DNA from 2 places in the Pseudomonas sp. H3_E07 genome. Region 2 is predicted to be linked to the other one. Evidence: predicted binding sites of a transcription regulator. Region 2 holds the regulator's gene; the other holds the start of a gene.

Region 1 (3,633 bases), 360 kb from region 2:
TGTTGGTCCGCTCGAACTCATCGATGGACATCGAAATCGAGTAGGGCTCCTGCCCCGAAGAGCAGGCGGCCGACCAGATCCGCAGGCGCTGGCCCGGGCTGGCCTTGATAGCCTCCGGCAGCACTTTGTTCTTGAGCACTTCAAAGGGGTAGGTGTCACGAAACCACAGGGTTTCGTTGGTGGTCATGGCATCGACCACCATCTCCTTGAGCCCGCTGCGCGGCTGCCCCTGGATGCGCTGAACCAGCTCACCCAACGACTTGATGCCCTGCTGCTCCATCAGTTTGTTGAGACGGCTGGATACCAGGTACTGCTTGTTTTCACCGAGCAATATGCCACAGGCTTTTTCCAGGAAGACCCGGAACTGCTCGAAATCCAAATTACCCGTAGACAATGATACCGCCTCTTAAATCGTGTGACCGCCAGGGGAAATGCCCCCTAGCCGTGATCTGCTGCCTTGATCCGGTCGACTACCCGGGATGCCAGGTCATCAGGACGGAATTTGGCCAGGAAGTCATCGGCACCGACCTTCTTGACCATCGCCTGGTTGAATACCCCCGACAACGAAGTATGCAGGATGATGTGCAATTTTTGCATGCGTGGATCGTTGCGTATCTCGGCCGTGAGGGTGTAGCCGTCCATTTCCGGCATCTCGATGTCGGAGATCATCATCAAGAATTCTTCTTCCGGCTTCTTGCCGTCGTCCACCAGCTTGCGCAGGTAATCCAACGCTTGGCGACCGTCGTTGAGGGCCACTACCTCCACGCCGACGGTCTGCAGGCAACGGGTCACCTGTTTACGCGCCACCGAGGAGTCGTCCACCGTCAGCACCCGCAGGGAAACGGCCTTGTGCGCGGTTTCGGCGTCCACCACCCCCACGGAAATCGTTTCCGAGGTCGGCGCCACTTCGGCGAGGATCTTCTCCACGTCGATGATTTCCACCAACTGGTTATCCACCCGTGTCACCGCCGTGAGGTAGTGATCGCGACCGGTGCCCTTGGGCGGCGGATGGATCTCTTCCCAGTTCATGTTGACGATGCGCTCCACCGAGCGCACCAGAAAACCCTGGGTCTTGGTGTTGTACTCGGTAATGATAACGAACGGGCTCTCACGGTCCTGCAATCCTGCCGAACCCGTGGCCAGGGCCAGGTCAAGAATCGGGATCGTCGCACCACGGATGTTGGCAACGCCACACACCACCGGGCTGGACTTGGGCATGATCGTCAACTTGGGGCATTGCAGCACTTCCCGCACCTTGAACACGTTGATGCCATACAGCTGCTTGCCATCCAGGCGAAAAAGCAACAACTCCAGGCGATTCTGCCCTACCAGCTGTGTGCGCTGGTTTACTGAATCCATTACTCCTGCCATGCCTTGACTCCCACGCTGAACCTTTGGCCATACCTATAAGGGCAGTGACGCGCACCAACGCTAAACGGCACGGCCTTTGCTATTTATTGGTCATGGATATTAAAACGACAGTTTCCCGACGCCCCATCCTGACACGGTTTCGCAGATTGCTCTGCGCACCGCTGGTGTTGCTTGCCCTAGGCCTGGGCACTACGGCCCGTGCGGACAACGTCACCTTGCCTGATCTACTTATCGGCGTCACCCAAGGCTTTCTTGAGTTCACTGTAGAAGATTATCTGGCGACCACCCAGACACCGGGGCGTTATGAAATCCAGGTCAACCAACTGGACCCGCGCTTGCGCATGCCAAAGTGCGACAAGGAATTGACAGCCACCCTGGAAAGCCCCGCTCAGCCGATTGGCCGGGTGACGGTCAAGGTGCGCTGCGACGGCGCCTCGCCCTGGACGGTGTTCGTGCCGGCCCAGGTGAAGCTGTTCCGTGATGTAGTGGTGGTGGCTCGCCCACTCAAGCGCACCGGGATCATCGATTTTGAGGACGTTGTACTACGCGAACGCGACATCAGCATGATCAGCCAGGGCTACCTGACGTCCCTCGACCAGGCCATCGGGCAAAAATTGACCCGACCAGTGGTCACTGACCAAGTCATCACTCTGGTGCATCTTGAGCAAGCCGAGGTAATTCGCAAGGGCGACCAAGTGGTGATTTCCGCCAGCAGCGGTGCGCTTCAAGTGAAGATGCCGGGGGAAGCGCTGTCCAACGGCGGCATGAGCGAACAGATTCGCGTCAAGAACCTCAACTCCAACCGCGTGATCAAAGCGCGGGTGACAGCCCCTGGGCAAGTCGAGGTCGCGTTATAGATTACTGGTACAGGACGCTGGGTTTTCCTACACTGTGCATGAGAAGTGCCGTGCGGAGATTTATTGTCATTCGCGCCTAAAGTTTGTCCGGGTATGGCCGAAAACATGGCAAGCGTCCAAATACCCAGAGGTTTTTTGATCATGGTCATCGATTTCAGTCGTTTAAATAACACCCCGACCACGTCGGCCCCTACGCGAGCTACTGGCACCAAGGACAGCGTAGAAGCCAAGGCCCAGCCACTGCCTGCCAAGGCGGAACAGGCCAGCGCCAGCCAGAGCGGGGAATCCGTACACCTGAGCAATGAGGCTCAACAGTTGCAGAAGGTCACTGACTCGCTGCGCGATCAACCGGTGGTCAATAAAGCCCGTGTGGCCGAATTGAAACAGGCAATCGCCGATGGCAGCTATCAAGTCGACAGCAACCGTGTAGCCAGCAAGCTGCTTAATTTCGAAGCCGAGCGCTAGGCAAAGGCCTGCGCCGGGCTTTTGGACGCTTAAACCCCAAGGCCAGCCATGCATCACGACGAAAATCTGCTTCAACTGATCATTGATGATCTAGCGCCGACACAACAGCTGCTCGAGCTGCTCAGGGAGGAATCCCTGGCCCTCTACGGCCGAGACATGCCCCTGTTGGAAGAAATCCTGGCGCGCAAGCAATCGCTGATTGTCCTGCTGGAACAGCACGGCAAGAAACGCAGCCAGATCCTGACCAGCCTGGGCCTGCCGGCAGACCATGACGGCCTGGCACAGTTGGCCAGCCACTCCACGGTTGGCGATCAATTGCTGGCCCAGAGCAAAGAACTCAATCAATTGCTCACCCAGTGCCAGGAAGCCAACCTGCTCAACGGTCAGTCGATCCAGCTTCAGCAAGCCACGACCGCCAACCAGTTGCGCATACTTCACGGCGGCGAGCCCCCGGCGCTTTACAACGCTCAAGGCTCCACCTCGCGCCTGGTCAAGCCAAGCACCCGCAGCCAAGCCTGACGCCGGATTACAGCGCGACCTATCCAAGGCGCGCCACATACTGGCAAAATGCCCGCTCTTGCGTGTAGTCGTATTTTGTCTGGAGATGGAAGAACCGTGTTCAACGCCCTTAATGCGGAAGATGCTCCGCAGCCACCCAAGGTCCTCACCACCCCTCTGGAAATCGCCAGCACTTTGCGGATGCTGCAAGACAGCCATGACCCGCTGATCATCACCTTCCATGAACGCAGCCAGCGCTTCCAGAGCTACCTGGTGGACGTCAATCGGGACAGCGGCACCCTGGCCCTGGATGAAATGATCCCCCGTGACGGCGAACGCTACCTGGAAAACGGTGAACCCTTCCGCATCGAAGGCTTCCACGAGGGTGTACGCGTTGCCTGGGAAAGCAACGGCAGCCTGAGCATCAGCGAAAAGGACGGCC
Region 2 (3,633 bases):
GTCCATCAATTCCGAATCAACGTGACGCTCACCCTTGCGCAGGATGTCGAACACGTTCTCGGCAATGTGGCAGCATTCCACCAGCTCATGGAGCTGGAGGAAGCCGGCGCCCCCTTTTACAGTGTGAAAACCGCGAAAAATTGCATTGAGCAGGTTCGCATCATCCGGTCGGCTTTCCAGCTCGACCAGTTGCTCGGACAACTGCTCTAAAATTTCGCCGGCCTCTACAAGGAAATCCTGAAGGATTTCTTCATCGGCGCCGAAGCTCATGTGGGTGCTCCTTAGAAGCCTAAACTGGATAACAGGTCATCAACATCATCTTGACCCGATACAACGTCTTCACGTTTATCGGCATGAATCTGCGGACCTTCACCCTTGGCGAGATGTTTTTTTGGATCTTTTTCCGAGAGGATCGCTTCGCGGTCATGTTCAATGCCGGCAAAACGGTCAACCTGGCCTGCCATAAGCACCAATTTGAGCAAGTTGCTTTCCACTTCGGTGACCAACTGGGTCACACGCTTGATCACCTGACCGGTGAGGTCCTGGTAATCCTGGGCGAGCAGAATGTCGTTGAGGTTGCTGGAAACCGTGCGGTTTTCCTGCTCGCTGCGTGACAAGAACCCTTCGACCCGACGCGCCAACTCACGAAACTCTTCAGCGCCGACTTCGCGGCGCATGAAACGGCCCCAGTCGTTGCTCAGGGCCTGGGCTTCGTTGGCCATACCGTTGACCAGAGGCGTGGCGTTTTCCACCAGGTCCATGGTGCGGTTGGCCGCTGCCTCAGTCAGCCTGACCACATAGGACAGGCGTTCGGTGGCATCAGTGATCTGCGAGATTTCCTCAGCCTGGGGCATGTGTGGGTCAATCTGGAAATTGACGATCGCACTGTGCAGCTCGCGTGTGAGCTTGCCCACTTCCTGGTACAGGCCGCGATCACGGGTCTGGTTGAGCTCATGGATCAACTGCACCGCGTCGCCGAACTGACCTTTTTCAAGGCTTTCGACCAACTGGTGAGCATGCTTTTTCAGGGTCGACTCGAAGTCGGCCTGCGATGATTCTTTATGCTCCATAGCTCCCCCGTGGCAGCATCAATGACCGATGCGGTCGAAGATTTTTTCAATCTTCTCTTTCAAGGCCAATGCAGTGAATGGCTTGACCACGTAACCGTTTACCCCAGCTTGGGCGGCTTCGATGATCTGCTCACGCTTGGCTTCGGCGGTCACCATCAGCACAGGCAGGCCGCGCAGCTTTTCGTCAGCACGTACGTGGCGCAGCAAGTCGATACCGGTCATGCCCGGCATGTTCCAGTCCGTTACCAGAAAGTCGATGCTCCCGCTGTTGAGGATCGGAATGGCCGTAATGCCGTCATCCGCCTCGACCGTGTTAGTGAACCCAAGGTCACGCAACAGGTTTTTTATGATCCGCCGCATCGTTGAGAAGTCATCAACGATGAGGATTTTCATGTTCTTGTCCAATTCGACCTCCAAGCAGTCTTAAACGCGCCCAGCACCTGGACGCGCCATTTCAATCAACAGGCATTACACAAAAAGGACTGCCGAGGGCACCACGGGTCGAACCCGCGAAGGCTGGTCGCCCTCACGGTCTCGTCTGCAGTGTCCCCACACTGCCTGTCAGCGCGCTCGCCACTCTCCCAAACGCCCCCGCAAGCGGGCTGCGCACTGGCTGTGCAACTGGCTGACCCGCGACTCGCTGACCCCCAGGACCTCACCGATTTCCTTGAGGTTCAGCTCTTCGTCGTAGTACAACGCCAACACCAGTCGCTCACGCTCCGGCAAATTGGCAATCGCGTCCGCCAACGCCCCCTGGAAACGCTCATCTTCCAGGTCACGCGATGGCTCCATATGAGCGCTCGCGCCGTCCTCGTGCAGCCCTTCGTGTTCGCCGTCCTGCAACAGGTCGTCGAAACTGAACAGGCGGCTGCCCAAGGTATCGTTCAAAATCCCGTAGTAATCGTCGAGACTCAATTGGAGTTCGGCCGCAACTTCGTGATCTTTAGCGTCGCGACCGGTTTTTGCTTCAATTGCGCGAATTGCGTCACTGACCATGCGCGTATTGCGATGCACCGAACGCGGCGCCCAGTCACCTTTACGCACCTCATCAAGCATCGCACCACGGATACGGATCCCCGCATACGTCTCGAAACTCGCGCCCTTGCTCGCGTCATATTTGGTCGACACTTCGAGCAGGCCGATCATGCCCGCCTGGATCAGGTCTTCGACCTGGACGCTGGCCGGCAGGCGTGCCAGCAGGTGGTAGGCAATGCGCTTGACCAAGGGCGCGTAGCGCTCGATCAACTCGCCCTGACTGTCACGGGCAGACCTCTTGTAAGCGTTGTAGCCAGTCGCTGTCATAGCACGGGTCCTGCGCTCGTCTGATGCACCAATCGCTCGACGAAAAACTCCAGATGCCCCCGTGGGTTGGCGGGCAACGGCCAGGTATCGACCTTCTGGGCAATAGCCTTGAACGCCAATGCGCACTTGGAACGAGGGAACGCTTCGTAGACTGCACGCTGCTTTTGCACAGCCTTGCGCACACACTCGTCGTAGGGCACTGCGCCGACGTATTGTAAGGCGACATCGAGGAAACGATCCGTGACCTTGGTCAACTTGGCGAACAGGTTGCGCCCTTCCTGCGGGCTCTGGGCCATGTTGGCCAAGACGCGGAAGCGGTTCATGCCGTAGTCACGGTTAAGCAGTTTGATCAGGGCGTAGGCGTCGGTGATCGAGGTGGGTTCGTCGCAGACCACCAGCAACACTTCCTGCGCGGCGCGCACGAAGCTGACCACGGACTCGCCGATCCCGGCGGCGGTGTCAATCACCAGCACGTCGAGGTTATCGCCGATATCACTGAACGCCTGGATGAGGCCGGCATGCTGCGCCGGGCTCAGGTGCACCATGCTCTGGGTGCCCGAGGCAGCCGGCACGATGCGGATGCCACCGGGGCCCTGCAGCAGCACATCGCGCAGCTCGCAGCGGCCCTCGATCACATCGGCAAGGGTATGTTTGGGCGTCAGCCCCAGCAGAACGTCGACGTTCGCCAGGCCCAGGTCAGCATCCAACAGCATGACGCGACGGCCAAGCTCTGCCAGGGCCAGGGACAAATTCACTGACACGTTAGTTTTCCCGACGCCACCTTTGCCGCCGGTCACCGCGATCACCTGTACGGGATGCATGCTGCCCATTTTATTTCTTTACCTTGTCTTGCTTAGACGCAGGCTACATGGCTTGGCCGCGTGAATCGCTTGCAGACCATCGATGTAGATACATTTCACGGTGTTCATCCTGCCCTCAACCGACCCGTTTTGCCGGGTTGTGATAAAGGTCGGCGAACATATCAGCCATCGCTTCCTCGCTAGGCTCTTCTTGCATTTGCACGCTGACTGCACGGCTGACCAACTGATGACGGCGCGGCAGATGCAGATCATCCGGGATCCGCGGCCCGTCGGTCAGGTAAGCGACCGGCAATTCATGACTGATGGCCAGGCTCAACACCTCGCCCAGGCTCGCGGTTTCGTCGAGCTTGGTGAGGATGCAACCGGCCAGGCCGCAGCGTTTGTAGCTGTGATACGCAGCGGTAAGAACCTGTTTCTGGCTGGTGGTTGCAAGCACCAGG

What was found. The regulator FliA, encoded in region 2, starts transcription of late flagellar genes. The targets are predictions, from matches to a motif close to CTAAAGTTTNNNNNNNNNNNGCCGNTAA.
Region 1: a site for FliA is predicted at 2,305-2,332, ahead of flgM (flagellar biosynthesis anti-sigma factor FlgM). Genes of this name have one in related genera too.

Annotation. Positions count from the first base shown of each region.
Region 1 covers NZ_CP162795.1:4,182,888-4,186,520, reverse strand. Annotated here, with positions in the region: gene cheR (protein-glutamate O-methyltransferase CheR) at 1-394, opposite strand, end outside; gene AB4O08_RS19235 (chemotaxis protein CheV) at 439-1,371, opposite strand; gene flgA (flagellar basal body P-ring formation chaperone FlgA) at 1,464-2,228, shown strand; gene flgM (flagellar biosynthesis anti-sigma factor FlgM) at 2,370-2,693, shown strand; gene AB4O08_RS19220 (flagella synthesis protein FlgN) at 2,742-3,212, shown strand; gene AB4O08_RS19215 (flagellar brake protein) at 3,309-3,633, shown strand, end outside.
Region 2 covers NZ_CP162795.1:4,539,756-4,543,388, reverse strand. Annotated here, with positions in the region: gene AB4O08_RS20890 (chemotaxis protein CheA) at 1-270, opposite strand, end outside; gene AB4O08_RS20885 (protein phosphatase CheZ) at 282-1,070, opposite strand; gene AB4O08_RS20880 (chemotaxis response regulator CheY) at 1,089-1,463, opposite strand; gene fliA (RNA polymerase sigma factor FliA) at 1,632-2,372, opposite strand; gene fleN (flagellar synthesis regulator FleN) at 2,369-3,202, opposite strand; gene flhF (flagellar biosynthesis protein FlhF) at 3,309-3,633, opposite strand, start outside.